2 regions of the Burkholderia latens genome follow, and region 2 is predicted to be linked to the other one. Evidence: riboswitches for the same ligand, from Rfam matches in the RefSeq annotation. Region 2 holds a riboswitch; the other holds the start of a gene.
What was found. Region 2 has a riboswitch for cobalamin ahead of cobG (precorrin-3B synthase). Riboswitches for the same ligand answer to the same signal wherever they lie in the genome.
Positions count from the first base shown of each region.

Region 1: linked by a shared signal. The riboswitch ahead of WK25_RS24825 (TonB-dependent receptor domain-containing protein) and the one ahead of cobG (precorrin-3B synthase) in region 2 are both predicted to bind cobalamin.

Region 1 is NZ_CP013438.1:1,226,763-1,241,347, forward strand. It holds gene ftsH (ATP-dependent zinc metalloprotease FtsH) at 1-1,001, opposite strand, end outside; gene WK25_RS24785 (acid phosphatase) at 1,406-3,070, shown strand; gene WK25_RS24790 (phosphoenolpyruvate carboxykinase (GTP)) at 3,230-5,095, opposite strand; gene WK25_RS24800 (isocitrate lyase) at 5,841-7,427, opposite strand; gene WK25_RS24805 (YbaK/prolyl-tRNA synthetase associated domain-containing protein) at 7,833-8,363, shown strand; gene WK25_RS24810 (helix-turn-helix transcriptional regulator) at 8,360-8,998, shown strand; gene WK25_RS24815 (threo-3-hydroxy-L-aspartate ammonia-lyase) at 9,055-10,029, shown strand; gene WK25_RS24820 (hypothetical protein) at 10,160-10,393, shown strand; cobalamin riboswitch at 10,539-10,731, shown strand; gene WK25_RS24825 (TonB-dependent receptor domain-containing protein) at 11,075-13,003, shown strand; gene WK25_RS24830 (LysE family translocator) at 13,062-13,700, opposite strand; gene WK25_RS24835 (Lrp/AsnC family transcriptional regulator) at 13,816-14,277, shown strand; gene WK25_RS24840 (VOC family protein) at 14,342-14,585, shown strand, end outside.
Region 2 is NZ_CP013435.1:1,756,020-1,770,604, reverse strand. It holds gene WK25_RS08240 (ABC transporter ATP-binding protein) at 1-559, opposite strand, end outside; gene WK25_RS08235 (ABC transporter substrate-binding protein) at 609-1,772, opposite strand; gene WK25_RS08230 (glutathione S-transferase N-terminal domain-containing protein) at 2,304-3,008, shown strand; gene WK25_RS08225 (MarR family winged helix-turn-helix transcriptional regulator) at 3,212-3,724, opposite strand; gene WK25_RS08220 (MFS transporter) at 3,856-5,052, shown strand; gene cobM (precorrin-4 C(11)-methyltransferase) at 5,332-6,060, opposite strand; gene WK25_RS08210 (cobalt-precorrin-6A reductase) at 6,104-6,835, opposite strand; gene WK25_RS08205 (cobalt-precorrin-5B (C(1))-methyltransferase) at 6,832-7,920, opposite strand; gene WK25_RS08200 (bifunctional cobalt-precorrin-7 (C(5))-methyltransferase/cobalt-precorrin-6B (C(15))-methyltransferase) at 7,920-9,155, opposite strand; cobalamin riboswitch at 9,361-9,551, shown strand; gene cobG (precorrin-3B synthase) at 9,658-11,019, shown strand; gene WK25_RS08190 (precorrin-8X methylmutase) at 11,012-11,638, shown strand; gene WK25_RS08185 (precorrin-2 C(20)-methyltransferase) at 11,635-12,369, shown strand; gene cobJ (precorrin-3B C(17)-methyltransferase) at 12,366-14,105, shown strand; partial or broken gene WK25_RS32045 (IclR family transcriptional regulator) at 14,150-14,272, opposite strand; gene WK25_RS08175 (DUF1993 domain-containing protein) at 14,519-14,585, opposite strand, start outside.

The DNA of each region.
Region 1 (14,585 bases), on a different replicon from region 2:
ATGTGGCGGTCGAAGCGGCCCGGACGCAGCAGCGCCGGATCGAGGATTTCGGGCCGGTTCGTCGCGGCCATGATGATCACGCCGGAGCCGGCCTGGAAGCCGTCCATTTCGACGAGCAACTGGTTGAGCGTCTGCTCGCGCTCGTCGTTGCCCGACATCGGGCCGATGCCGCGCACCTTGCCGAGCGCATCGAGCTCGTCGACGAACACGATGCACGGCGCCTTCTGCTGCGCCTGTTCGAACAGGTCGCGCACCCGCGCCGCGCCGACGCCGACGAACATCTCGACGAACGCCGAGCCGCTGATCGTGAAGAACGGCACGGCCGCCTCGCCGGCCACCGCGCGCGCGAGCAGCGTCTTGCCGGTACCCGGCGCGCCGACGACGAGCACGCCCTTCGGAATCTTGCCGCCGAGCCGCTGATAGCGATCGGGATTGCGCAGGAACGCGACGAGCTGCTGCAGCTCGGCCTTCGCTTCGTCGATGCCCGCGATGTCGTCGAACGTGATGCCGGTTTCCTGCTGCACGTACACGCGCGCCCGGCTCTTGCCCATCCCGGTAAAGTCCTGCAGCCCGCCGCGCCGGCGCACCATCAGGTTCCAGATGAACACGAACGCGACGAGCGGCACGAGCCACGATGCAAGCGCCGTGATCCAGCCGGTATCGGACGTGCCGTGGAAACGAATTCCGGCGGCGCTCAGCGAGTCGATCAGTTGCGGGTCCGTCACGCGATTGGTCGCAAAGCGCGGCGGCGCGCCGTCGTGCTTCACGGCCGCAACTTCGGACGCCGGCAGCAGCGCGCCGGCTTGCGGCATCTTCAGCGTGCCGGTGATCGCCGTCGAACCAATCTCGAGATCGTCGACGAGCCGCGCGGCGACGAGCCGATGGAAATCGCTGTACGCGATCATCGTCGACGCCGGACGCAGCATCAGCAACTGCGCGGCGAACAGCACGAAGAAGCCCGCGGCGATCAGCAATCCTGCGTAGTCGAATTTCCTGTCCATGGCATGACATCGGGCCGGCCCGTACACGCGCGGGTGGCGGCGCGCGGCAGCGCCCGCCGCGCGCGCACGCAATGGCTGCACACTGCCGCTGCCGCGTTTCATCGCATGAATGACAGCGCGAACGTGCGACCGGCGCGCCGTTCGCGGCGGACCGTGCACTGCGACGCGCAGCCCACGCTTTCAGTCTAGTTCGCGCGTGCGCGTCGCGCATCGTCTGACCAACGGCTTTGATCGGCACTGCGGCCCGCGTTATAGTCGCGTTCGTGACAGTTTTGTGACAAGCGGCGCCGCGCCGGGCATCGCATCGCTCGCGCCGCCGGTTGTTGCGCCCCGTTCCGGTCCCGGCACGCGCGAACACGCTGCCGCGCATCGAACGACAACCGCCCATTCGAGGAGCACACGACGTGAACGACACCCCCGATCGCCCCGACGAGCTGCCCGCCGATCCCGACCGCCGCCGCATGCTCGGCGGCCTCGCCGCGCTCGGCGCGGGCGTCGCGCTGGGCGGCTGCGAGACCACGCCCGGCAGCGCGCCGCGGTCCGCTGCCGACCTGCGGCTCGACGAAGCGCTGCGGCGGCAGGTGCGCCACATCGTCGTGATCTATGCGGAGAATCGCAGTTTCGCGAACCTGTACGGCGACTTTCCGGGCGTCCAGTATCCGTTGAGCGACGTGCGGCCCGAGCATGCGCAGCAGCTGGATCGCGACGGCAAGACGCCGCTGCCGGTGCTGCCGAAGATCTGGGGCGGTCTGGTGCCGCAGGCGCAGGAAGTGGACGGCAAGCGCTACGCGATCGCGGAGCGCGACATCGACAAGCTGCCGAACGCGCCGTTCCGGATCGCCGACGCGCAGGGCAAGCCGCTGCCGAACGGCGTGATCACGCGCGATCTGTGGCATCGCTTCTACCAGAACCAGATGCAGATCGCCGGAGGCCGCAACAACCAGTTCGCCGCATGGGCCGATTCGGGCGGCCTCGTGATGGGTCACTACCGCAATTCCGCCGACACGCTGCGACTGTGGAATCTCGCGCGGCAGTACACGCTGTGCGACAACTTCTTCATGGCGGCCTTCGGCGGTTCGTGGCTGAACCATATGTTCCTGATTTCCGCGCAGCCGCCGATCTATCCCGACGCGCACAAGCATCCACACGCGGCGAAGCTGTTGTCGAAGGTCGACGGCGACGATCCGGCCGGCACGCGCCTCGCGCTCGCCGCCGATTCGCCCGCGTCCGCGCTCGACGGCCCGCCGAAGTTCGCGGTGGACGGGCCGCTCACACCGGACGGTTACGGCGTGAACACGATGGCGCCGCCGTATCAGCCGAGCTACGTGCCGCCGCCCGATCCCGGCAACGCCGCCTATGCGGATCCGTCCGACCACCGCGTGATCCCGCCGCAAGTCCACGCAACGATCGGCGATCGCCTGTCGGAAAAGAACGTCGACTGGGCGTGGTACAGCGGCGCGTGGCAGTACGCGCTCGAGCATCGCGACACGGGCACGGTGCCGGATTTCCAGTACCACCATCAGCCGTTCAACTACTTCGCGAACTATGCACCTGGCACCGAAGCGCGTCGCAGGCACCTGCGCGATGCAGGCCTCGGCGACGAGCCGTCGACCAATCGCTTCATCGCGGACATCGACGCGGGCCGCCTGCCGGCCGTCGCGTTCTACAAGCCGCAAGGCAACCTGAACATGCATGCCGGGTACGCGGACGTCGAATCCGGCGATCGCCACATCGCGCACGTGATCGAGCGGATTCGACGCGGCCCGCAGTGGGCGAACACCGTGATCGTGATGACGCACGACGAGAACGGCGGCTGGTGGGATCACGTCGCGCCGCCGGTTGGCGATCGCTGGGGCCCAGGCTCGCGGATTCCGGCACTCGTGATCTCGCCGTTCGCGAAGAAGGGTTACGTCGATCACACGATGTACGACACGAACTCGATCCTGCGCTTCATCAGCCGCGTGCACGGGCTCGCGCCGCTCGACGGTGTGGCCGCGCGCGACAAGGCATTCGCGTCGCGCGGTGCGACGCCGCCGGGCGACCTGACGAACGCGCTCGACCTCGGCTGACGCACGACGGGCGTACGCTCGCCTTCAACGGCAAGGGCGCCGCCGCGGTGCAACGCGGTCGCCCCTGAGCATCGCGCAAGCGAAAACGTCCCGCGCCGGCCATCGAAGCCGGCGCGGGACGTCCCCGCCGCGTTCAGGTCGTGAGCCCGATACTGCCCGTCACGCGCCGATACGCTGTTCGATCTTCTTCATCGTATCGGTAAGCTCGGTCGGCAAACGCAGCTTCAGCGTGTCGAACAGCGCTGCGTGCAGCTTCAGTTCGTCGCGCCATTCGTCGGCATTCATCGACGTGACCGCATCGAACTGCTCGCGCGTGAAGTCGAGCCCGTCCCAGTGCAGGTCGTCATACGCGGGCGACACGCCGAACGCGTGTTCGCCACCGCCGCCATTGGCTTCGAGACGATCGAGCATCCACTTCAGCACGCGCATGTTCTCGCCGAAGCCCGGCCAGACGAACTTGCCGTTCGCGTCCTTGCGGAACCAGTTCACGCAATAGATCTTCGGCAGTTTCGCGCCCGCGGCTTCGAGCTGCTTGCCGAGCTTCAGCCAGTGCGCGAAATAGTCGCTGACGTTGTAGCCGCAGAACGGCAGCATCGCAAACGGGTCGCGACGCACGATGCCCTGCTGGCCGACGGCCGCGGCGGTCGTCTCCGAGCCCATCGTCGCGGCCATGTACACGCCTTCGACCCAGTCGCGCGCTTCGGTCACGAGCGGCACCGTCGTCGAGCGGCGTCCGCCGAAGATGAACGCGTCGATCGGCACGCCCGCGGGATTCTCCCAGTCCGCGTCGATCGACGGGCATTGCGACGCAGGCGCGGTGAAACGCGAGTTCGGATGCGCGGCCTTGCGGCCGGTCTCCTTGCCGATTTCGGGTGTCCACGGGTTGCCCTGCCAGTCGGTGAGCTTCGCGGGCGGCGTGTCGGTCAGGCCTTCCCACCACACGTCGCCGTCTTCGGTGAGCGCGACGTTCGTGAAGATCACGTTCTCCTTCAGCGTCGCGATTGCGTTCGGGTTGGTCTTCACGCCGGTCCCCGGCGCGACGCCGAAGAAGCCCGCTTCCGGGTTGATCGCATACAGGCGGCCGTCGCGGCCCGGTTTCAGCCATGCGATGTCGTCGCCGATCGTCGTGACCTTCCAGCCGTCGAAGCCCTGCGGCGGAATCAGCATCGCGAAGTTGGTCTTGCCGCACGCGGACGGGAACGCCGCCGCGACGTGATATTTCTTGCCGGCCGGCGACGTCACGCCGAGGATCAGCATGTGTTCGGCAAGCCAGCCCTCGTCGCGGCCCATCGTCGACGCGATGCGCAGTGCGAAGCACTTCTTGCCGAGCAGCGCGTTGCCGCCGTAGCCCGACCCGAAGCTCCAGATTTCGCGCGTGTCGGGGAAGTGCACGATGTATTTCACCGGATTGCACGGCCACCGCACGTCCTGCTGGCCCGGTTCGAGCGGATGACCGACGCTGTGCACGCACGGCACGAAATCGCCGTCCTCGCCGAGCACGTCGTACACGTCGCGGCCCATGCGCGTCATGATCCGCATGTTCACGGCCACGTACGGGCTGTCGGACAGCTCGACGCCGATATGCGCGATCGGCGAGCCGAGCGGCCCCATCGAAAACGGCACGACGTACAGCGTGCGACCGCGCATCGAGCCGCGGAACAAGCCGTTCAGCGTGTCGCGCATTTCGCCCGGCGCGATCCAGTTGTTGGTCGGGCCGACGTCGTCGGGCGAGTCGGTGCAGATGAACGTGCGATCTTCGACACGCGCGACGTCGGACGGATCGGACTGCGCGAGATACGAGTTCGGGCGCTTCGCCGGGTTCAGGCGAATCAGCGTGCCCTGATCGACCATCGCCTGGCACAGCGCGTCGTATTCTTCCTGCGAACCGTCACACCAGACGACGCGCTCGGGCTCGGTGAGCGCCGCGATGCGCGACACCCAATCGATGAGCTTGCGATGTTTGACGAATGCCGGGGGAGCGATCAGCGGGCCGTGCGTCGCTTCGGCCAAAGAGATTTGCGACATGGAAATGTCTCCAGATTATTGGGCGGGGATGGAGGATGCGGGGCGGGCCCGCGAGATGCGGAATGCGGTCGGAGCGCAGGTTGAAGCGACGCGCAACACGGGACGCGCGAACGGTGCGCGTGTCGATGCCGCGATGCGGGCGAGAGAATGTGATGTCTCGTATAAGCGAGCGAACGCGAGTTTCGCCATGCAAGCAACCTGCCGTACAACGCCATGCCGGCCAGCATACCATCGCCGTTATTGGGCGGGCGTTGCGTTGCAACAAGAAACAACTGTGACGACGTATCGGCACGCGCGTTGCAGACAAGTCCTTTTTACTGCATCCACGCGCACGCTTTGGGGACGAATCCGGCGGGACGGCCGTGCGGCAAGGCTTTCGGGGCGACGGAAAAATTGGCGTCATGGATGCGCACGCGACACACGCGAATGCGTGCGGAGCGAATTGGCGTTTTCGCTACTCAGGCAAACCCTGAATTAGGTTGCGTACACAAACATCTGTCGCGAAGCACCGCGTACGGCACCGCTCAAAACGGCGCACCGGGCAATCCGGGGTAATACGCGCTCGGCGATTTCAACGTCGATGAACGGCGTCGCGCGCTCGCGCGGAGCACTGCACGTGCGGTCGATTTCGACGCGACCTCCGTGACCGCGACGAGCCGGCACGTCGTAACGCCGCCGCGACTGCCCGGATGGAAAAACGCCAACCCGTGATTAACGGATTGGCGTCGTGCCGCAGGTCGGACGATTACGCGAACTGATTCATCGTGTTGTCCTTGCCAGCCGCCTTCAGCGCTGCTTCGCCGCTGAAGTATTCCTTGTGGTCGTCGCCGATATCCGAGCCGGACATGTTCTGGTGCTTCACGCACGCGATGCCCTGACGGATTTCCTTGCGCTGCACGCCGGCCACGTAGCCGAGCATGCCCTGGTCGCCGAAGTATTCCTTCGCGAGGTTGTCGGTCGACAATGCGGCCGTGTGATACGTCGGCAGCGTGATCAGGTGATGGAAGATGCCTGCTTCACGCGACGCATCGGCCTGGAACGTGCGGATCTTCTCGTCGGCGATTTTCGCGAGTTCCGTGTCGTCGTACTCGACGCTCATCAGGCGTGCGCGGTCGTACGCCGACACGTCCTTGCCCTCGGCCTTCATCGCATCGTAAGCCTGCTGACGGAAGTTCAGCGTCCAGTTGAACGACGGGCTGTTGTTGTACACCAGCTTCGCGTTCGGAATCACCTTGCGGATTTCGCGAACCATGCCGCCGATCTGCGCGATGTGCGGTTTCTCGGTTTCGATCCACAGCAAGTCGGCGCCGTTCTGCAGCGACGTGATGCAATCCAGCACGCAACGCGCCTCGCCCGTGCCCGCGCGGAACTGATACAGGTTGCTAGGCAGGCGCTTCGGACGCAGCAGCTTGCCGTCGCGCTTGATCACGACGTCGCCGTTGCCCAGTTGATCGGCCGACAGTTCTTCGCAATCGAGGAACGAGTTGTATTGATCGCCCAGGTCGCCCGGCGTGTTCGTCACGGCGATCTGCTTGGTCAGGCCGGCGCCGAGCGAGTCGGTACGTGCGACGATGATGCCGTCGTCCACGCCCAGCTCCAGGAATGCGTAGCGGATCGCGCGGATCTTCGCGAGGAAGTCCTCGTGCGGCACCGTGACCTTGCCGTCCTGGTGGCCGCACTGCTTCTCGTCGGACACCTGGTTCTCGATCTGGATGCAGCATGCGCCCGCTTCGATGAACTGCTTCGCGAGCAGGTAGGTTGCTTCGGCGTTGCCGAAGCCGGCGTCGATGTCGGCGATGATCGGCACGACGTGCGTCACGTGGTTGTCGATCTTTTCCTGGATCGCGGCCTTCGCGGCAGCGTCCTTCGCCGCATCGAGCTCGCGGAACAGCCCGCCCAGCTCGCGTGCGTCGGCCTGGCGCAGGAACGTGTACAGCTCGCGAATCAGTGCGCTCACCGAGGTCTTCTCGTGCATCGACTGGTCCGGCAGCGGGCCGAACTCCGAGCGCAGCGCGGCGACCATCCAGCCCGACAGGTACAGGTAGCGGCGTTCGGTGCTGTTGAAGTGCTTCTTGATGGAGATCATCTTCTGCTGACCGATGAAGCCGTGCCAGCAGCCGAGCGACTGCGTGTACTTGGAAGGATCGGCGTCGTAGGCGGCCATGTCCGCGCGCATGATTTTCGCGGTGTAGCGCGCGATGTCGAGGCCCGTCTTGAACTTGTTCTGCGCACGCATGCGCGCCGCATACTCGGGATTGATCGCATTCCACGCGCTGCCGTAGGTTTCCTTCAAAGCAGCCACTGCGTTGATGTCGTCTTGATATTGGGACATGTCTATCTCCTGGGAACGAAGCGCATTTGGGTAAAGAGTTCAGCGTGCCCGCCGCGTGTGACGAGGCGAACTGCATGGACTCAATACTAACGCCGGTCATCGCGGTTTCGAACGAGTCTTATATAAGACATAAGATATAAATTTCTCTTGTTTTTCAATGAGATAAGCGCGCCTTTTTGCGATGCAAAACAGGTTTTCAAGCGGCGGAAAGGCCGTGCGTCGCGAATCGCCGCTGCATTCCGCGATATGAAACGGCCTTTCGGCACTCGAAGAAACGACAGCTTTCGCGGCCCCGGCATTGTCTTTGCCACGGTCATGACAAAACGTCTATACTTGGACAATTCTTCGAACCCAAACCGGTCCGCCGCGCATTGCGAGGCGCCGCTCCTCCCGCGAGGCCCCCCGATGAGCGACTACCCCGTTTTCGATGCGCTGTGCGACCTGCTGGCGACCGCCAGCGCGCGCTTCCGGGTGCTCGAGCACCCGGCCGAAGGCAAATCCGACGTGATCGCCGCGATCCGCGGCACGCGTCCCGAGCAAGGCGCGAAAGCGATGCTCTGCACGTTCAAGGACGGCGGCGACGCCACCGCGCTCGCGGTGATCCCCGGCCATCTGAAGATCGATTTCCGCAAGGTCGCCGACGCGGTGGGCCGCCGCAAGGCGACGCTCGCGCCACCGGAACTCGCGGCCGCGGTCACGGGCTGCGTGATGGGCGCCGTGCCGCCGTTCGTGTTCGACGCGAACGTGACGCTCGTCGTCGATCCCGCGCTGATCGAACTCAATGACGAAATAGCGTTCAACGCGGGCCGGCTCGATCGTTCGATCGTGCTCGATGCATCCGACTACGTGCGGATCGCGCGCCCGCTGCTGGCCGGCATCACCCGGCCGCAAGCCGTCGACGCGAACCCCACGCGCGCGCTCGAGGCCGACGCATGACCGCGCCCAGCCCGACGCCGCAATCGGAACAGGCGTCGCTGATCGAGCAGGTGCTGCGCATCGCCGAAGGCCTCGGTGCGATGCTCGCGCCGTTCACCGAGGTGGTCGTGCACGACCTGCGCACGCCCGAGCACGCGATCCTCGCGATCCACAACAACCTGTCTGGCCGAGCGATCGGCGACCCGGCGACCGAACTCGGGCTCGCGCGCATCGCCGACGACAACTTCCCGCAGGTGCTCGCGAACTACGCGAACCGCTTCGCGGACGGCCGCACCGCGAAGAGCACGTCGGTCGGGATCAAGGATTCGAGCGGCCGCTACGTGGCCGCGTTGTGCCTGAACGCGGACATCACGCTGTTCCGCGGCTTCCAGGGAATGCTGAACCAGTTCTGCAGCATCGACGGCGTGCCGGTCGCGGAAACGCTCGATCCGGCCGGCGCGGATGCGATCCGGCAACGCATCGACGCATTCGCTACGCGCCTCGCGACCACACCGCGCGAATTGAAGACCGATCAGCGCCGTGCGCTGATGCAGACGCTGAAGGCGGACGGTTTCCTCGACGTGCGCCGCGCGATGGAGATCGTGTCGCAGCATCTCGGCGTATCGCGCGCCACCGTATACAACGATGCAAAATGACGCGTGCCCTCGGGCCGCCCCGCTTACCTGTTGACTGACCTTCCGACGAGCGACTCATGCACACTCCGCCCCTCCCTACCTATGACGACGTCGCGGCCGCCGCGACACGGCTCGAAGGCCACGCGCACCGCACGCCCGTGATGACGTCGCGGACGATCGACGAAGCGCTCGGCGCGAAGGTTTTCTTCAAGTGCGAAAACCTGCAGCGCATGGGTGCGTTCAAGTTCCGCGGCGCATTCAACGCGCTGTCGCGCTTCGACGCAGCGCAGCGCCGACATGGCGTCGTCGCGTTCTCGTCGGGCAACCATGCGCAGGCGATCGCGCTGTCGGCGCGCATCCTCGGCATCCCGGCGACGATCGTGATGCCGCAGGACGCGCCGGCCGCGAAAATGGCCGCGACACGCGGCTACGGCGGCAACGTCGTCACATACGACCGCTATACCGAGGACCGCGAGCAGATCGGCCGCGAACTCGCGGAGCGGCACGGGCTCACGTTGATCCCGCCGTACGACCACCCTGACGTAATCGCGGGCCAGGGGACGGCCGCGAAGGAGTTGTTCGACGAAGCCGGTCCGCTCGACGCAGTGTTCACGCCGCTTGGCGGCGGCGGCCTGCTGTCCGGCACGGCGCTCGCGACGCGCGCGCTGTCGCCGCACGCGAAGCTGTACGGCGTCGAGCCGGAAGCCGGCAACGACGGGCAGCAATCGTTCCGGTCCGGGTCGATCGTCCACATCGACACGCCGCGCACGATCGCCGACGGCGCGCAAACGCAGCACCTCGGCAACCTGACGTTCCCGATCCTGCGCCGCGACGTCGACGACATCCTGACCGCGACCGACGCGGAACTCGTCGACTGCATGCGCTTTTTCGCAACCCGCATGAAGCTGGTCGTCGAGCCGACCGGCTGCCTGTCGTTCGCGGCCGCGCGCCGGATGAAGGACGAACTGAGAGGCAAGCGCGTGGGCATCGTGATCAGCGGCGGCAACGTCGATCTCGAGAACTTCTGCGCGCTCGTCTCGGCGCACGCATGACCGGCGCGGCGCGCCGATGACGCGATGAAGCCCGCGTCGTCCGTGCGCCGCCGCTCCTTTACGCCGCGTTAAGTTTCGCGCCCTACACTGATTGCATCATCCCGCAGTCGGTCGTGAAGAAGGAGCCATCATGAACACGCACGCGATCGTCGCCGCCGCTCTCGCGACAGCGTCCATGCCGACGTTCGCTCAACCGCATGTCGCGTCATCCGTTTTTTCCGCCGCGGCGCCGCGCGACCACGTCGAGCAGGCTGCCGGTCACTCATCCGCAGGCCTCGTGCTCGCGAAGATCGATCAGAACAATTCGCCGCCCGATCGCGGCGGCGATCCTGGGGGCCGCGCGCACGCCGGCATGCATATGTAGTGCTGCAGCCGCCGACGCGCCGTTTCATCAGACATGAAACGCGCGCTGCACGCGCAAAAGAACGGTTGTGGGAAGCGTTGCCCGCACACTGACGTTTTTTCGCACCCCGTTCCCACCGGCAATTGACGCGCGCAAGCGCTCGCCATTACGCTTGCGCGCTGATGGTTCCCGACAACGGGATTAAAAGGGAACGCAGGGAGGCCATGCCTCGAATCTGCGGCTGCCCCCGCAACTGTAAGCGGCGAATCCGCGCCACCGCACGCCACTGGGATACCGGGAAGGCAGGCGCGCATAACGACCCGCGAGCCAGGAGACCTGCCATCGACCCGAGGTCCAAGCAGCCGCACCGGGCGGGGTGTCCCGGCGCGCCAGGCACCGCCTTTGGCGGTTGCCCCCGTTGCATGGACGGCCCGACCTCAGGACCCTTCAGATGTCCATTCTTTTCGTAATCGCTTGCGCGCCGCAGGCGTTGCACCGGCGCGTCGCCCGCCCACGCGGTCGAGGCGCGCCCATGTTCGGCGCCGCGGCACCGGCGTCGCCCGGCGCGTGGCCCACGCACGATGACGACACGCGGCGCCCACGCCGTCACATTCCGCGATGATGCGCCAGCCCGCCGCGCGCGCCGCCGCGCGCCCCGCTTACGCTCGCCGTACCCGCAACACGATCACGTTTCGCTGCCTCATGAACCTTCGCCACTTTCTCGCCACGTCCGCCGCCACCGCGCTGCTGGCTCCGCTTGCCCACGCCGCCGGCGACGCGGCGCCCGCACAGCCGTCGCCGTCCGCGGACGCCCCCACCCTGCCGACGATCAGCGTGACCGACACGCGGCACCTGCCAGAGTCGTTCGATCAGCGCTATGCGACGACGCAGGTGCTCACGCGCGCCGATCTCGAGCGGCTGTCGCCGAGCGATCCGAGCATCACGCAGGCGCTGGCGACGTTGCCGGGCGTGACCGTGTCGCAGAGCGGCGGCCCGGGCTCGTCCGCGTCGGTGAGCATCCGCGGCTCGTCCGCGAGCCAGGTTGCCGTATTCATCGACGGAATCCGGATCGGCTCGCCGACCACCGGCGTCGCGCCATGGGCAGACCTGCCGACCGAAGCATTCGAGCGCGTCGAGGTGATTTCGGGGCCGGCGGCCGCATCGTTCGGCGCGAACGCGATGGGCGGCGTCGTGCAGTTGTTCACGCGCCGCGCGGCCGGCCAGCCGAACCAGACCACGGCGTCGTTCGGCGGCGGCTCGAACAAGACCTTCGACACGCAGCTGCGCACGTCGGGCACCGTGCCGTCGACCGGGCCGCTCGCCGCGCTCGGCGGGCTCACGTATGCGCTCGGCCTGCACGACTACAACACGGCCGGCATCGATTCGACGCGGCCCGTGCTGCCGTACCACGAGAACGGCCGCAACCCGTATCACGCACAGGATCTCGACGCGCGTCTCGGCTACGCGCGCGACAACTGGTCGGTGTCGACGTTCGCGCTGTATCACCGCTCCGACCTGTCGTTCGACAATGCCGGCTTTGCGAACCGCGAGCTCGATCATCAGCTGACGACCGGCATCGCGTTCCATCTCGACATCACGCCCGACACGCAGTTCGACCAGTCGTTCGGTTTTGCGAACGACCGCCAGTTCCTGTACGCGAGCGATCCGGCCATCCCGACCGACCAGATCAACTCGCAGCGCATCAGCACGTCGACGTCGCTCACGCACCAGGAGCGCGGCCTCCATCTGTTCGGCCTGCCGCTGTCGGGTGAGACGAAGCTCGCGTACGACTTTACGCGCGAACAGGCGTTCCTGCCGGTCGACGTGCCGGACGGCGTGCCGACCCGCAACGATTCCGCATTCTCGCTGCATCAATCGGCCACGCTCGGCAGCGTGACGATGTTCGTCGCGGGCCGTCACGAAATCATCGCGGGGAAAGCGGTAAACACCGGCAACGCGGCGCTTTCGTGGGCGATCACGCCGGTGTACACGGCGCGCGTGTCTTATGGCAACGCGTTCCGCCTGCCGTCATTCAACGACCTGTACTACCCCGGCTATGGCAATCCGGACCTGAATCCGGAGCGCAGCAATACGGTCGAGGCCGCGCTCGACGCGAACACCGCGTACGGCACGTTCAGCGCCGCGATCTACGACACGCGCGTGAGCAACCTGATCGCGTACAACCCCGCGACGTTCTCGCCGATCAACATCGGCCGCGCGCATATCCGCGGAATCGATCTGTCGTACAAGGGCGCGATCGGCCGTTCGACGCCCGTCAGCGTCGCGATCGGGATTCTGAATCCGCAGGACGAAACCAACGACAGCTGGTTGAGCCGCCGGCCGCGGCAGACCGTCAGCGTCAACATCGACCACACGTGGGACGAGCTGAAGCTGCACGCGCTGAGCACGGGCGCGTCGCTGACCTACGGCGGCACGACGTTCGACAACCCGGCCAACACGATGTATCTGCCGTCGTACCTGACCGTGAACCTGCGCGCGTCGTACCGGATCAACTCGCGTCTGACGGTGTCCGCGTCGCTGTCGAACCTGTTCGACCGTCAGTACATGACCGCGTACGGGTACAACACGCTCGGCCGCACCGCATTCGGCAAGGTCAGCTACACGTTCTGACGCGCGCCGCGCACGCGTCGGCGCCCGCCATCACGGGCGTCGACGCCGCACCGGTGCATCAGGCGCCCACGACGCCGCGCACGCCCGCGACCAGCTGGATCGCGCCGAACCCCGCAATCACGACGGCCGAGGCGCGCGACAGCCCGTGCATGAACGCCAGCGACATCTTCATGCGCAATGCGGCGGTCGCACTGCTCAGGCACAGCCACCACGTGGCCGACCCCACGAACACGCCGGCGACCATCAGCGCGACGGTCGGCCCGATCGTGCCGTGCTGCGGGCCCGCCAGCGGGCCAAGCGCCGCGAAGATCCCGACGAACGACAGGATCGTCATCGGGTTCGACAGCGTCAGGCCGAACGTCGTGAAGAAATCGCGCAGCACGGTGGTGCGCGCCACGTCGCGCCGTGCCGCCGCTGCCGCCGGCGCCTGTCGTGCGATGCCCGCGGCCAGCCACACGAGAAACGCACCGCCGCCGATCTTCAGCACGACGGTCAACATCGGAAACGCCGTGACGATGCCCGCGACGCCGAGCGCGCCGAGCAGCCCGTAGATCGCGTCGGCGCACGCGGCGCCGATGCCGGTCGCAAAGCCCGCCTGGAAACCGCGGCTCAGGCTGCGCTGGATGCACAGCATGCCGATCGGCCCGACCGGTAATGCGATCGACAACCCGATCACGACGGACTTGATGAACAGCATGGCCGGCTCCTCGCGACATGCAATGACTCGAACCGTTATCGTAGGGAAAGTCCGGTCGCCGCTGAACGCGGTTTTTAAGGAAAAATGGCCGCTTCACCTTAAAAGCTCCGCCACGATGGACGAACTCGACTGGAAGATACTCGCGCAATTGCAGACCAACGGCCGCATCAGCTATACGGAACTGGCACGCCAGGTCCACCTGTCGGTGCCGGCGGTGACGGAGCGTGTGAAGCGTCTCGAAGCGGCCGGCGTGATCGACGGCTACACGGCGCGCGTCAATCCGGCCGCGGCCGGCTACCCGGTGAGCGCGCTGATCGGCATCACGGTGCCGCAACCGGCGAAGGCCAAATTCCTGAAACTGCTGGAAACGATCCCCGAAGTGGTCGAGTGCCATCACGTGACCGGCGCGGATTCGTACGTGATGCGCTTCGTCGCCGTCAGCATGACGCATCTGGAGCAACTGATCGAACGCATCAACCTGTACGGCGAAACGCGCACGTCGATCGTCATGTCGACGCCGCTTCCCGCGCGCGGGCTCGTGCGTCCGGCCGCGGCGGGCAAAGCATCGCGGGCGTGACAGGACGCCCCGCTCTGCGCGATGCTGTGCAATGCGCACCTTGCACGAACCGGATACCCTTGCCATGCCAGTCATCGGACTCAATCATTACAACCTGCGCGCGGACCGGGCGACGCTCGACACGCTGCGCGATTTCTACGTGGATGTCGTCGGCCTTGAACCCGGCTATCGGCCGCCGTTCCAGAGCGCGGGCTACTGGCTGTATGCGGGCGAGCACGCCATTCTGCATCTGTCGGAAGCGCGGCCCGGCGAGGTGCGGACGTCGCACGCGGTCAATACGTTCGACCATATGGCGTTTTCATGCGAAA
Region 2 (14,585 bases):
GTCGGATCTCCGCGCGCATCTCGATGCGCAGCTTCGTGTCGAGGTTCGACAGCGGCTCGTCCATCAGCACCAGCGGCGGCTCGATGACGATCGCACGCGCGATCGCGACGCGCTGCTGCTGGCCGCCCGACAGTTGCCCGGGCAACTTGCCCTCATGGCCGACGAGCTGCACGAGTTCGAGCGCCTGCTGCGCGCGCCGCCGTGTCTCCTGCTTCGGCACGCCGCGCATCTTCAGGCCGAAGCCGACGTTGTCGAGCACCGACATGTGCGGAAACAGCGCGTAGTTCTGGAACACCATCCCGAAGCCGCGGCGCTCGGGCGGCAGCACGTCGATGCGCGTGTCGTCGAGCCAGATGCCGCCGCTCGTGAGCGGCTGCAGCCCGGCGATGCAGTTCAGCGCGGTCGACTTGCCGCAGCCCGACGGGCCGAGCAGCGCGATGAATTCGCCGCGGTGGATGTCTAGATCGAGTCCGTTCAGTGCGGCGACCTGCGCGCCCTCCGCGTTGGTGAAGCTGCGGCACACGCCATCGAGCCGCAACCGTTCGAAACTGTGCTTCATTACGCGAACTCCGTCGGCGCGGGCGCTCGCGCGCCCGCGGGTTCATCCGTCATTTCGACTTCTGCGAACCGATTTCGCGGTCCCACTTCTGGAATGCGGCGACCATCGCCTGCGCGCTGAGCGGTTGCACGTGCGGACGATCCGCGAGGAGTTTCGCGTACTCGGGGCGGCCGAATTTCCTGATCACTTCCTGGCTGTGCGCGGGCGCCATCTCGAGCGTCACGCCCTTCACTGCCGGGCCCGGGTAGAAATAACCGTCGTCGTAGGTCATCGCCTGCTGTGCCGGTTCGAGCAGGAAATTCATCAGCTTGAACAGCACGTCGAGCTTGTCCTTCGGCACGCCCTTCGGGATCACCATGTAGTGGGCGTCGTTGACCCATGTCATGTTGTCGAACGCCTGGACCCGGAAGTCGGCCGGCACGATGCCGAGCGCCCGCGGGTTCAGGTCCCAGCCGGTGACGGTGACGGTCATGTCGCGCGTGCCTTCGCCGAGCTCCTTCATCACCGCCGACGTGCCGCCCGGGTAGTACGGCACGCATTCGTTCAACTGTTTCAGGAACGCCCAGGTCTTGTCCCAGCCGTTGATCGGATCATGCGGATCCTTGTCGCCGAGCACGTATGGCAGCCCCATCAGGAACGTGCGTCCGGGGCCGGAGTTCGCCGGGCGCGCGTAAATGAGCTTGTTCGGATGCGCCTTGCACCACGCGAGCAGCTGGTCGGGCGTCTTCGGCGGATCGCTGACCTTCGCCGGGTTGTATTCGAGCAGCGGGCCGGCCGGCATGTAGGTCACTTCGAGGCCGAACCCCTGCGCGAGATCCTGCATCTTGCGCGGGCCCGGCGCGTACTTGTCGAGCACGCCGGGAAATGCGCTTGCGTTGTCGGGCAGCAGCTTCAACCACAGGTTCTGTTCGATGCCGGCGGCCAGCGCGTCGGTGCCGGTCAGTACCAGATCGATGTCCGCGCGTCCCGCCGCCTGCATCGCCTTGATCTTGCCCGGCAGCTGCGGCGCGGGCGCGTTCGTGAAAGTGACGTTCGCGACGAGATTCGGGTTCTTTTCCTTGAACGCGTCGATGGCCTTCTGCGTGAGCTGCAGGTTGCCCGCGACGTCGACGACGTTCAGCGACACCGGCGCCGCGACGGCCGCCGCCGACAGCGTCAGGCCCAGCGCCAGCGCGATCCGGCGGGCGCGGCGCGCGATCGTGGTTGTGTTCATGTCTCCTCGCTTCGGTCGGTGGATGGGACCGTTCTTTCAGGAAATCATGACGGCGTTATACGATGTCGGTCAACAAAAAACCGAGCGGCGCGGGGCGGGAATTTCCCTAACAACAACCTTCCGATTGTCGACGGTTTGGACATCGCGCGATCCCATGGCACGTTCAGCCCGTAATGTGTTAGGACGTCGTATATCGGGGTGCGCCGCAATGCAATCGGTTCACGCGGGCGGCGCCGGCAGTCGTCACCTCCGTGCAGCGCAGTGCGCGCCCAGCATCACCGGTGCACCGGGCGCCGCGACGCCCGCACACGCGTGCATGGCGCCATGACACGACGCGTACACGGCCGCGGCCCGTGGCACGTATCGCCGCCGTCTGCAGCAATCACGGGGATCGGCTACAGTTGGCGTTTTCGGCGCGCCCCGCGTGCCTGCCCTCGCGGTCGCCCCGTCCGCGCTGCCGTCCTGGCCGCGGGCAGTATCGCGCGGCGAGCCGGCGGAGCGCGGATTCTTCACATTGACGAGCGAACCTTCATGCCCGATCTGTCCGCCTTCCCGATCACGAAAAAATGGCCGGCCCAGCATCCCGACCGTCTCCAGCTTTATTCGTTGCCGACGCCGAACGGCGTCAAGGTGTCGATCATGCTCGAGGAGACCGGCCTGCCGTACGAGCCGCACCTCGTGCGCTTCGACACGAACGACCAACTGTCGCCCGAATTCCTGTCGCTGAATCCGAACAACAAGATTCCGGCGATCATCGACCCGAACGGTCCCGACGGCCGGCCGCTGCCGCTGTTCGAATCGGGGGCGATCCTCATCTATCTCGCGGACAAGACTGGCCAGTTGATCCCGAAGGATCTGGCGGGCCGCTACGAGACGATCCAGTGGGTGATGTTCCAGATGGGCGGCATCGGCCCGATGTTCGGCCAGGTCGGCTTCTTCCATAAATTCGCGGGCCGCGACTACGAGGACAAGCGTCCGCGCGACCGCTACGTCGCCGAATCGAAGCGGCTGCTCGGCGTGCTCGACGCGCATCTCGCGAACCGCAACTGGGTGATGGGCGATACGTACACGATCGCCGACATCGCGATCTTCCCGTGGGTGCGCAACCTCGTCGGCTTCTACGAGGCGGGCGATCTCGTCGGCTTCAGCGAGTTCCGGCATGTCGCGCGAGCGCTCGACGCGTTCGTCGCGCGTCCGGCCGTTGCGCGCGGGCTCAATATCCCGGCACGCGACTGACGCGCGACTGTTTCGTGCAGCGGGCGCGGCCCGCTGCCTGCGTGCCCGCCGCATGGCCGGTCGGTGCGGGCCACGGGCGTTCGACGTTCATTCCACAGGCGGCCCGCTGCACCGCGCAGCGGGCCGCTTCCTTCCGTTTTCCGCGTTTTCCGCGTTTTCCGCTTCTGGCCGCGCGCTGCGTTCGGCGTGATCAGGCGGCCCGGTCATCTTTCGGTCGTCGCCGACGCCGGTCCCGTCAATCCCGCCAGCAGCTTTTCCAGCAGCGCCGACAGTTGCACCTGTTCGGCTTGCGACAGCGAAGCCAGCATCGCGCGCTGATTGTCGACGTGCGCGACCACCGCATCGTCGATCAGCGCGCGGCCGGCGTCGGTCAGCGCGACCAGCGTGCCGCGACCGTCGTCCGGATTCGGCCGGCGTTCGACCCAGCCCGCCTTCTGCAACCGGTCGATGCGCGCGGTCATGCCGCCCGACGACATCATCAGCGCGTCGTATAGCGACGTCGGCGTCAGCGCGAACGGCGCACCGCTGCGCCGCAGCGTCGCCAGCACGTCGAATTCGCCCGGCTGCATCCCGTAGCGCGCGAACAGCGGATTCAGTCCGTCGCGCGCGATGACGAGCGCGGCCTCCTGCAGCCGTCCGATCACCAGCATCGACGATGCATCCAGATCCGGTCGCTCGACGCGCCATTGTGCGAGCGCATGTGCGGCTCGATCCATTAACCCTCCTCGGCCCGGTAGTTATCTTGACGTCGAGATAAATCGCGATTTATCTTGATGTCGAAATACTTTACCTGAAAACGCACTGCGACCGACGGGATGCCGTGCATCGATATCGAGGGCCACTCCAGATGATCTCCTTCACTTCTCCCGGATGGCGGCTTGCCGCGATTGTGCTGGTCGGGCTGAACCTGCGGCCGGCGCTGGCGGCAGTCGGCCCGCTGCTCGACATGATCCAGCGCGCGACGGGCATTGGCGACAGCGCGGCAAGCCTGCTGACTACCATTCCGATTCTGCTGATGGGACTCGGTGCATTGGGCGCGCGCCGGCTGCAACGGATGACGGGCATCGCAGGGGGTGTGTGGGTCGGCGTCGCGCTGATCGGACTTGCGTGCGTGTCGCGCGCCGGCGCGCAGCACGCGTGGCTGCTGCTTGCGAGCGCGTGCTGCGCGGGCCTCGGCATCGCGATGGTGCAGGCGTTACTGCCCGGCTTCGTGAAAGCGCATTTCGCGGCGCGGATCGGCGGCGCGATGGGGGTGTACTCGACGTCGATCATGGGCGGTGCGGTGCTCGCGAGCGTCGTCGCACCGTTGGTCGCGGCGCGCTGGGGCTGGCAGGTGGCGCTGGCGGGCTGGGCGCTGCCGGCCGCTATTGCGGCGGTTGCATGGTCGTTCGCCGGCCGCGGCGGCGACGCGTCGGCACCTACGGCGAGTTCGGCGCTGGCATCGGCGCCGGTGCCGCAGGGCGGGCCGTCACGCTCGCCGCGCGCATGGCGGCTCGCGCTGTTCTTCGGGATCGCGACCGGCGCGTACACGCTCGTGCTGGCATGGTTGCCGCCGTACTACATGCGGCTTGGCTGGTCCGCGACCGCGGCCGGCAGCCTGCTCGGCGGCGTGACGCTCGCGGAAGTCGTCGCGGGCCTGGCAATCTCGGCGACGATCGATCGCTTCCCCGATCGTCGGCCCGCGTTGCACGCGGCGATCGCATCGCTTCTCGCTGGATTGCTGGTGATGTTGGCCGCGCCGCAGGCGCTCGCGTTGCCGGCCGCGTTGCTGCTCGGAGCCGGCATCGGTGCGCTTTTTCCACTGTCGCTGATCGTCACGGTCGATCATGCGGCGACGCCCGCCGATGCGGCATCGCTGACGGGTTTCGTCCAGGGTGTCGGCTATCTGATCGCGGGACTGTTTCCGTTCGCGGCGGGCGTCGTGCGGCAGCAACTCGCGGATCTGTCGCCCGCCTGGATCGCGATGGCCTGCCTCTGTGTCGTACTGTTCGCACTGGCGGCAGGGTTTGCGCCGACGTTCGCGCGGCGCGTTGCGCGCGCGTAGGCAGCGGGCGTTGCGTCAGGCGCCCGCCGCCTGTGCGCCGCCGGTCGGACAGGCGCCGCGGCACACGTGCGCGACGTCGCCGGCGACACATACGCGGACATACGCAGATCGTCACGCGTTGCCGGTGTTTCTTCAGCGCACCGCCGACACGCGCCGGCCGTTCGCTGCTGACTGAACGGGTGACGCGCAGCTCGCGATGCGCTGCGGGGACTGGCCCGGCGTCAGCGCGGGGATGACGTCAACCCGCCTCGCATCCGGTTCCGTCCGTTCCGTTCGCGATCAGCCGGCGCTCGCATACAGCGTCGAATCCGCGAATCCTTGCGCATCCAGCACGCGCCCGATCAGGATCAGCGCGGTACGCTCGATCTGCGTGCCCTGCACCTTGTCGACGATATCGGCGAGCGTCCCGGTCACGCGTTCCTCATCTGGCCAGCTCGCGCGATAGATCACCGCGACCGGGCACTCGGGCCCGTAATGCGGCAGCACTTCGTCGACGATCCGCGCGAGATGCCGCACGCCGAGATGGACCGCGAGCGTCGCGCGATGCGCGGCGAGCGAACCGAGCGCTTCGCCTTCCGGCATCGTCGTCTTGCCTGCGAAGCGCGTGAGAATCACCGTCTGCGCGATGCCGGGCAGCGTCAGCTCGACGCCGAGCGCCGCCGCGCATGCGGCGGTGGCCGTCACGCCCGGCACGATTTCGTATGGAATCCCGAGCGTCTTGAGCCGGCGGATCTGTTCGCCGATCGCGCCATACAACGACGGGTCGCCCGAGTGCACGCGCGCGACGTCCTGCCCTTTCGCATGCGCGTCGGCGAGCAGTGCGACGATCGCATCGAGGTCGAGCTCGGCCGTATTGACGACCTGCTCCGCCCGATGCCCGTCGAGCACGGCGGGCGGCACGAGCGAACCCGCATACAGGATCACCGGGCACGTGCGCACGAGGCGCTGGCCCTTCACCGTGATCAACTCCGGGTCGCCGGGGCCGGCACCGATGAAATACACCGTCATCGAAAATTCTCCGTGAATTCTGGGGGCGGCCGTTCGCGTCGCATCACGCGCGCGCGGCCGGGTCGAGCGCAGCGAGCAGCTCGGTGGGCGAGTCGAATGTGCGATCGGCGTCGGGCAGCGGCGGCCGTTTCAGCATCACGACCGGCAGCCTGCGCTCGCGCGCGACGTCGAGCTTGGCCTCGGTCGCGGCGCCGCCGCTGTTCTTGCTGACGACGACGTCGATGCCCGCGAGCGCGAACAGCGCGCGTTCGCCGTCGAGCGTGAACGGCCCGCGCGCGGCGACGACTTGCGCACGCGCGTTGCCCGGATGCGAATCGAGGCAGCGCACGAGCCAGAACTGGTGCGGCGGGATCGCGTCGAGATGCGCGAGCGGTTCGCGCCCGAGCGTGAACAGCGGTCGCCGGAACGGCGCAAGCGCGGCCTCGATGCCGGCCCAGTCGTCGACCATTCGCCAGTCGTCGCCTGGGCGCGGCGTCCACGGCGCACGGCGCAGCGCCCACAACGGCACGCCCGCGTCGCGTGAGGCGGCCGCGGCGTTCGCGCTGATCCGGGCCGCGTACGGATGCGTTGCGTCGATCACGAGGCCGATGCCGGCGCTGCGCAGGTACGCGGCGAGCGCTGCCGCTCCGCCGAATCCGCCGACGCGTACGCCACAGCGCAAGTCGTCGGGCACCTTGCCGAGGCCCGCGAGGCTATATACGTCGTGCGGTTCGAGCGCACGCGCGACCTTCAGCGCGTCGCCGGTGCCGCCGAGCAACAGGATGCGCGCGCTCATCGTGCGCGTCCGACGAAACGGCCCTGCCGGTCGATCGCGAACATCTCGATCGCGACCGACGCCGGCACGATGTCGCGCGCGATCCGCAGCGCGTGTGCGCACACGATGTCGCCGAGCGGCACGTTTTCCGCGAGCGCGAGCTTCAGCGCTTCCTGGCTGGTGTTCGCCGCGCGCATCGCTGTCTGCAGCGCATCGTTCGCGCCAGCTTCTCCGGCCCACTGCGCGAGCAGCGGCAGGTCGATGCTCGAATGCCGGCTGTGCAGATCGAGATGCCCGGCCGCGAGCTTGCTCAGCTTGCCGAAGCCGCCGCACATCGATACGCGCCCAATCGGCGCCCGGCGCAGGTGCTTGAGCACCGCACCGGCGAAGTCGCCCATTTCGATCAGCGCGATGTCGGGCAGGCCGTAGTGCGCACGCATCGCATCCTCGCTCGCATTGCCGGTGCACGCGGCGATATGCGCGATGCCGTTCGCGCGCGCGACGTCGATGCCCTGGTGGATCGACGCGATATACGCGGAGCACGAGAACGGGCGCACGATGCCGGTCGTGCCGAGGATAGACAATCCGCCGACGATGCCCAGGCGCGGGTTCATCGTCTTCAACGCGAGCGCCTCGCCGCCGTCGACGCCGATCGTCACGTCGAAGCCGCCGCCATAGCCGCATTCGGCGGCGAGCGCGTCGAGGTGCGTGGTCATCATCTGGCGCGGCACCGGATTGATCGCGGGTTCGCCGACCGGCAGCGTGAGCCCCGCGCGCGTGACGGTGCCGACGCCCGGCCCCGCATGAAAACGCACGCCGGGCGCGGCGGCCAGCGCGACGCGCGCGAAAATCAGCGCGCCGTGCGTGACGTCCGGATCGTCGCCGGCATCCTTGATCGTGCCAGCCTCGGCGCCGCCGGCCGTGGTTCGGCAGAACTCGAGCCGCATCATCACGCGCTGCCCTTTCGGCAGCACGATCTCGACCGCATCGCCGGCGTGCCCCGTTAGCAGCAGGCGCGCAGCGGCGAGCGACGTCGCGGTTGCGCAGCTGCCGGTCGTGTAGCCGAAGCGCAGCGGCGCCGGTTGTTCGGGGCTTTCGTCGCGCATCACGCGAATTCCGCGAAGTCCGCTGCGGTGGAATCGGGCTTGCGCACGTCGTACAGCGTGACGGGCAACGGTTGCCGCCACGTGTCGAAGCGGCCGAGCGGCTCGGCATGCGCGAGCGACACGCGCGTGAGCGTGCCGCCGTGCGCATCGCGCCACGCGGCGAGTGCGAGCTCGCCCTGCAGCGTGACCGCATTCGCGACGAGCCTGCCGCCGGGTTTCAGCGCCGACCAGCATGCGTCTAGCACGCCGGCCGCGGTCGCGCCGCCGCCGATGAAGATCGCGTCGGGCGCGGCGAGGCCCGCGAGCGCATCGGGCGCGCGTCCGGCAACGAGTTGCAGGCCCGGCACGCCCAGCGCGTCGCGATTGTGCTCGATGAAGCGCTGCCGCTCCGCGTGCGATTCGATTGCGATCGCCTGGCACGATGGATGCGCACGCATCCATTCGATGCCGACCGAGCCGCTGCCGGCGCCGACGTCCCACAGCAGTTCGCCGGGTGCGGGCGCGAGCCGCCCGAGCGTCAGTGCGCGCATGTCGCGTTTGGTGAGCTGGCCGTCGTGGCGGTACGCGTCGTCGGGCAAGCCGGGCGTCAGCGCGCGGCGCGGCGCATCGGGGCCGGCCGCGCAGTCGAGCGCGACGAGATTGAGCGCGGCGGTCTCGTCGACGTTCCAGTCCTGCGCGAGGCCGTCGATCCGCCGCTCGAGCGGGCCGCCCAGATGTTCGAACACGCTGATGCGTGTCGGGCCGAAACCGCGTGCGGCGAGTTCGGCCGCGACCGTCGCCGGCGTGCGGCCGTCGGCGCTCAGCACGAACAGACGCCGGCCCGGCAGCAGATGCCGCGCGAGCGTCGCGAGCGGCCGGCCGACGAGCGATACCGCGCCGACGTCCTGCAGCGCCCAGCCGAGCCGCGCGGCCGCCAGCGACAGCGACGACGGTGCGGGCAGCACGCGCCATTCGTCCGGCGCAAGCGCGCGAGCGAGCGTCGCGCCGACGCCGAACAGCATCGGGTCGCCGCTCGCGAGCACGCACACGGGCGCGCCGCGGCGCGCGAGCAGGCCGGACACGTCGAACGGCGACGGCCACGCTTCGCGCTCGGCCCGCAACCGCGCGGGCAGCATGTCGAGGTGCCGGCTCGCGCCGACGACCCGCGTCGCATCGAGCAGCGCACGTCGCGCGCTGCGCCCGAGCCCCGCGTAACCGTCGTCGCCGATGCCCACTACCGTCAGCCACGCCGTCATGCACCGTTCCCCATCGTCCGTTTCCATCGAGTCGCGCGCGCCCGCCGTGCCGTGAAGCCGGCGCGGCGCTCCGCATTGCGAAAGTCGGCATGGTACCGTGTTCCCTCGCGCGTTTCATCTGCGGATCCGCCGCGGCCGAGCGGCGCCCCGCCGCGGTCGCGCTGCCCGTTCGACGGTCGCGGAGCGCCGGTGAAATCGGGTATGATACGGCCGTTCGTTCGCCGGTGCCCTTCGGGGCCGAAGAGGGAACACAGGGCGCGCCGCGCGCCGCTGTGGCTGCCCCCGCAACTGTAGACAGCGAGCCGACTCCCCCTCATGCCACTGGTTTCACCGGGAAGGCCGGGAGCAGGCGTCGACCTGTCAGCCAGGAGACCTGCCGGCCTGAAAGTGCGTGCGTGCCAGTCTGCGTCGGGCGGGGTGTACCGATGCGTTGGCCGCGGCGCGACACTGCCCCGGTATCCCGTTGAGATCCGCCCCCGATTCGAATCCTGCCTCGCCTGTCGTGCGCCCGTCGGCCTGTCCGGGCCTCGTGCGCGTCGTCGCGGCCGCCGACGGCGGGCTGTGCCGGATCAAGCTGCCCGGCGGCAGCGTCGACGCACGGCAGGCACGCGCGATCGCCGAAGCGGCCCGCATGTACGGCTCCGGCGCGATCGACGCGACCAATCGCGCGAATCTCCAGCTGCGCGGCATCCGGAACGGCGCGGCCGATGCGCTGGCCGACGCGTTGCTCGGTGCGGGGCTCGGCCCGCGTCCGGGCGGCGATGGCGCCGCCGCCAGCCGCGCCGCGCTCGCCGCGACCGACGACGTCCGCAACCTGATGCTCAGCCCGCTCGCGGGGCGCGATCCCCACGCACTGCTCGACACGCGGGCGGTCGCCGCGCCGTTGCTCGACATGCTCGCGCGCGAGCCGCGCCGAGGCGAGCTGTCGCCGAAATTCGCGATCCAGCTCGACGGCGGCGAATCGGTCGCCGCGCTCGACCATCCGCACGACATCTGGCTCGCCGCATGGCGCCGCGGCGACGGCGCGCTGCGACTGGCCGCGGGCCTGGCCGGCTGCCCGCCGGTCGCGCAGGGCGACCGGCCCGCTGCGCTGGACGTCGCGCCGGACCAGGCCGTTGCGCTCGTGCGCGCGTTGCTGCTTGCGTTCCTCGATCTGGCGCCGGCCGACGTGACGCGGATGCGCGCGCTGCTCGCGAGCCGCGCCGAACCGGCATTGCGCGAACGCGCGCAGCAGTACGCGCCCTTCCCGCTCGGAGCCGATCCCGCATTGGCAGGCTGGCGACGGCCGCATGCCGACGCCGCGCTGCGCTTCGGCGCGCGTCCGGTGCGCACCGCGGGCCGCTGCAGCGTCGGCGCGCAGTTCGTGCTCGGCCGGCTCGACGCGACGCAGCTTGAACGGCTCGCTGCACTCGCCGAAAGCGACGGCGACGGCACGCTGACGATGACGCCGTGGCAAGGCGTGTTCGTGCACGGCGTGCGGTGCGAACGCGCGCCAGCCGTGCTCGATGCGCTGGCGGCGCTCGGACTCGTGTGCACGCCGTCCGATCCGTTGGCGGCGCTGGTCGCCTGCACCGGCAGCGCCGGGTGCGCGAAGTCGCGCGCCGATACCAAGCGCGATGCGCTCGCACTGGCCGCGCGCGTCGGCCATCCGCTCGACGTGCACGTGACCGGCTGCGAGCGCCACTGCGCGCTGCCGCATCCCGCGACGCACACGCTCGTCGCGGTCGCGCCCGCGCACTACGACCTTTACCGGCGCGACGCCGGCGCGGGCCTCGGCGCCCCGCTCGCGCGCCATCTGACGATTGACCAGGCCGCGGCCCGACTGACCGGCACGCGGCACAGCCAGGACACCACCGATGCTTGACTACATTCGCGACGGGCAGGAAATCTACCGCCAGTCGTTCGCGACGATCCGCGCCGAGGCCGACCTGTCGCGCATTCCGCCCGATCTGGAGAAACTCGCGGTGCGCGTCATCCATGCGTCCGGGATGGTCGACGTCGTGTACGACCTGCGCTTCTCCGCCGGCGCCGGCACGGCGGGCCGCACCGCGCTCGCGGCCGGCGCGTCGATCCTGTGCGACGCGAAAATGGTCGCCGAAGGCATCACGCGCGCGCGGCTGCCGGCCGGCAATCGCGTGATCTGCACGCTTGGCGAACCGGACGTGCCCGACCTCGCCCGGCAACTCGGCAACACGCGCTCGGCCGCGGCGCTCGAACTGTGGCGGCCGTACCTGGCCGGCAGCGTCGTCGTGATCGGCAATGCACCGACCGCGCTGTTCCATCTGCTCGACATGATCGACGCCGGCGCGCCCCGCCCCGCGCTGATCCTCGGCTTCCCGGTCGGCTTCATCGGCGCGGCCGAGTCGAAGGCGATGCTCGACGCCGACAGCCGCGGCGTGCCGTACGTCGCGCTGCTCGGCCGCCGCGGCGGCAGCGCGATGGCCGCCGCCGCCGTCAACGCCCTCGCGACGGAGGTCGAATGAAAGCCGCGCGCGGACGTCTGTTCGGGGTCGGCGTCGGCCCCGGCGATCCAGAGCTGATGACGATCAAGGCTCTGCGCGTGCTGCAGGCGGCCCCGGTCGTCGCATATTTCGTCGCGAAAGGCAAAAAAGGCAATGCGTACGGGATCGTCGAGGCGCACCTGGCGGATACGCAGACGCAACTGCCGCTCGTCTATCCGGTGACGACCGAGGCGCTGGCGCCGCCGCTCTGCTACGAGACGGTGATCGCCGACTTCTACGACACGGCCGCCGAGATCGTCGCGTCGCACCTCGATGCGGGGCGCGACGTCGCGGTGATCTGCGAAGGCGATCCGTTCTTCTACGGGTCGTACATGTACCTGCACGACCGCCTCGCATCGCGCTACGACACCGAAGTGATTCCCGGCGTGTGCGCGATGCTCGGCGGCACCGCCGTGCTCGGTCAGCCGCTCGTCTATCGGAACCAGAGCCTGTCGGTGCTGTCGGGCGTGTTGCCCGAGCGCGAATTGCGCGCACGGCTCGCGCAGGCCGACGCGGCCGTCGTGATGAAGCTCGGCCGCAACTTCGACAAGGTGCGGCGCGTGCTCGACGAGCTCGGGCTCGCGAAGCGCGCGCTGTACGTCGAGCGCGCGACGATGGCGACCCAGCGCATCGTGCCGCTCGACGAAGTCGATCCGATGGCGTCGCCGTATTTCTCGCTGCTCGTCGTGCCGGGGGAAAAATGGCAAGGATGACGACTCCGCCGGCGATCGTGATTCTCGGCGCGAGCGCGCTTGATACCGCGCGGCGCATCCAGGCGCGCTATCCGGGCGCACTGGTGCACGGCCTCGCATCGCGTGTGGACGCCGACGTGCCGTTTGGCGAACTGGGCGCGCATCTGCGCGAACTCTATGCGCGCGGGCTGCCGATCGTCGCGCTGTGCGCGGCAGGGATCGTGATCCGCTGCATCGCACCCGCACTCGCCGACAAGGGTGTCGAGCCGCCGGTGCTCGCAGTCGCGGAAGACGGCTCGGCCGTCGTGCCGCTGCTCGGCGGATTGACTGGCGTGAACGCGATCGCACGTGAAATCGCCGCGTGCCTCGCGGTCGCACCGGCGATCACGACGAGCGGCGAGCTGCGCTTCGGCGCATGCGTGCTGAACCCGCCCGATGGCTATGCGCTCGCCGATCTGCAGCAAGGCAAGCGCTTCGTGTCGGATCTGCTCGCGGGCGCGGCCACGCGGGTCGACGGCGCGGCGCCGTGGCTCGACGACGTCGCGCTGCCGCGTGACGACGCGGCCGCGCACGCGATCCGCGTAACGCCCGACGCGTGGCGCGGCGCGCGCGACGAGCTCGTGATTCATCCGCGCAGCGTCGTGGTCGGCATCGGCGCAAGCAGCGTGTCGGCCGACGCCGAATCATCGCTTGCCGAGCGTATCGGCGCATTGCTCGACGCGCACGGGCTCGCGCGGCTCGCGCTTGCCGCGCTCGTCGCACCGGCCGCGTTGCTCGGCGATCCGCACGTTGAAGCGGCCGCGCTGACGCTCGGCGTGCCGCTGCGGTTCGCCGATTTCGATCGCGATGCAGACGCCGGACACGATCTCGTTGGCGCGTGCGACGCCGCGACGCTGCTCGGCAGCACGTTGCGCATGGCGCACACACTGCACGCAACGTCCGGCGGTCTTGCCTGCGCGGTGGCTGTGCAGCCGGTCGATCCGGCCACGCTTGGCCGCGCGCGCGGCCGCCTGACGGTGCTCGGCATCGGCCCGGGCGATGTCGCGTGGCTCACGCCCGCCGCGCGCAACGCGCTCGCGGACGCCACCGACATCCTCGGCTATACGACCTACGTGACGATGGCCGGCCCGTTCCGCGCCGACCAGCGCGTGCACGGCACCGACAATCGCGAGGAGATGCAGCGTGCGCGTCATGCGTTCGAGCTCGCTGCCGAGGGCCGGCGTGTGGCGGTCGTGTCGTCGGGCGACCCCGGCGTGTTCGCGATGGCCGCGGCCGTGCTGGAGGCGCTCGACGAAGCACGCGATCCGCAGTGGGCGGCGGTCGAGCTGCGCATCGAGCCGGGCGTATCCGCGTCGCTCGCGACGGCCGCGCAGGCTGGCGCGCCGCTCGGCCACGATTTTTGCGCGATCTCGCTGTCGGACAACCTGAAGCCGTGGGACGTGATCGAGACACGGCTGCGGCATGCCGCGCAGGCCGATCTGGTGATGGCGTTCTACAACCCGATTTCGCGTGCACGGCCATGGCAACTCGATCGTGCGCTCGACGTCGTGCGCGCGCATCGCGCGGCCGATACGGTCGTCGTGCTCGGGCGCGACATCGGCCGCCCCGGCGCGACGCTCGCCACGACGACGCTCGGCGCACTGCGCAGCGATCAGGTCGACATGCGCACGATGGTGATCGTCGGTTCGTCGACGACCCGGCGTTTCGCGATCGGTGGCGGCCGAGAGTGGGTGTATACGCCGCGCTGGTATCGCTGAGCGTTATACGGACGAGCGGACCGTCCCGCCTCCGCCGCCGCGCTTCACGGCCCCTGCTGCCCGTGCCCCTGCTCCGTCAGCAACCGCGCTTTCGCATCGACCAGCAGCGCCGCGTGTGCGTCGCAATGCTGACGAATCCGCTCGGCCGGTCCGGCGACCGATAACCCCGTCGAGCGTCAGCGCAACCACGATCTCCGACGCGCAGGCCACGGCCGTAATGTGCTGCGTGATGTCGGCCGGCGCGCATTTCCGAAGGCGATTCCGCCGAGGCCTGGCACACCGCGCCGGCCGGGTCACACCATTTCGTTATCGGCCACGATCGTGCCGCGATCGCGTGGCATCGGCGCGGCAACATGTTGCCGCGCCGATGAATAACGTGCGCATCGTCCGCGCGCTTCGCGGCGCGAACCGTGTCAGCCTTGCGGAATCGTGCCGGGCCGCACGTACGCCAGCATGTGCGGCACGTAGTCGGCCTTGCCG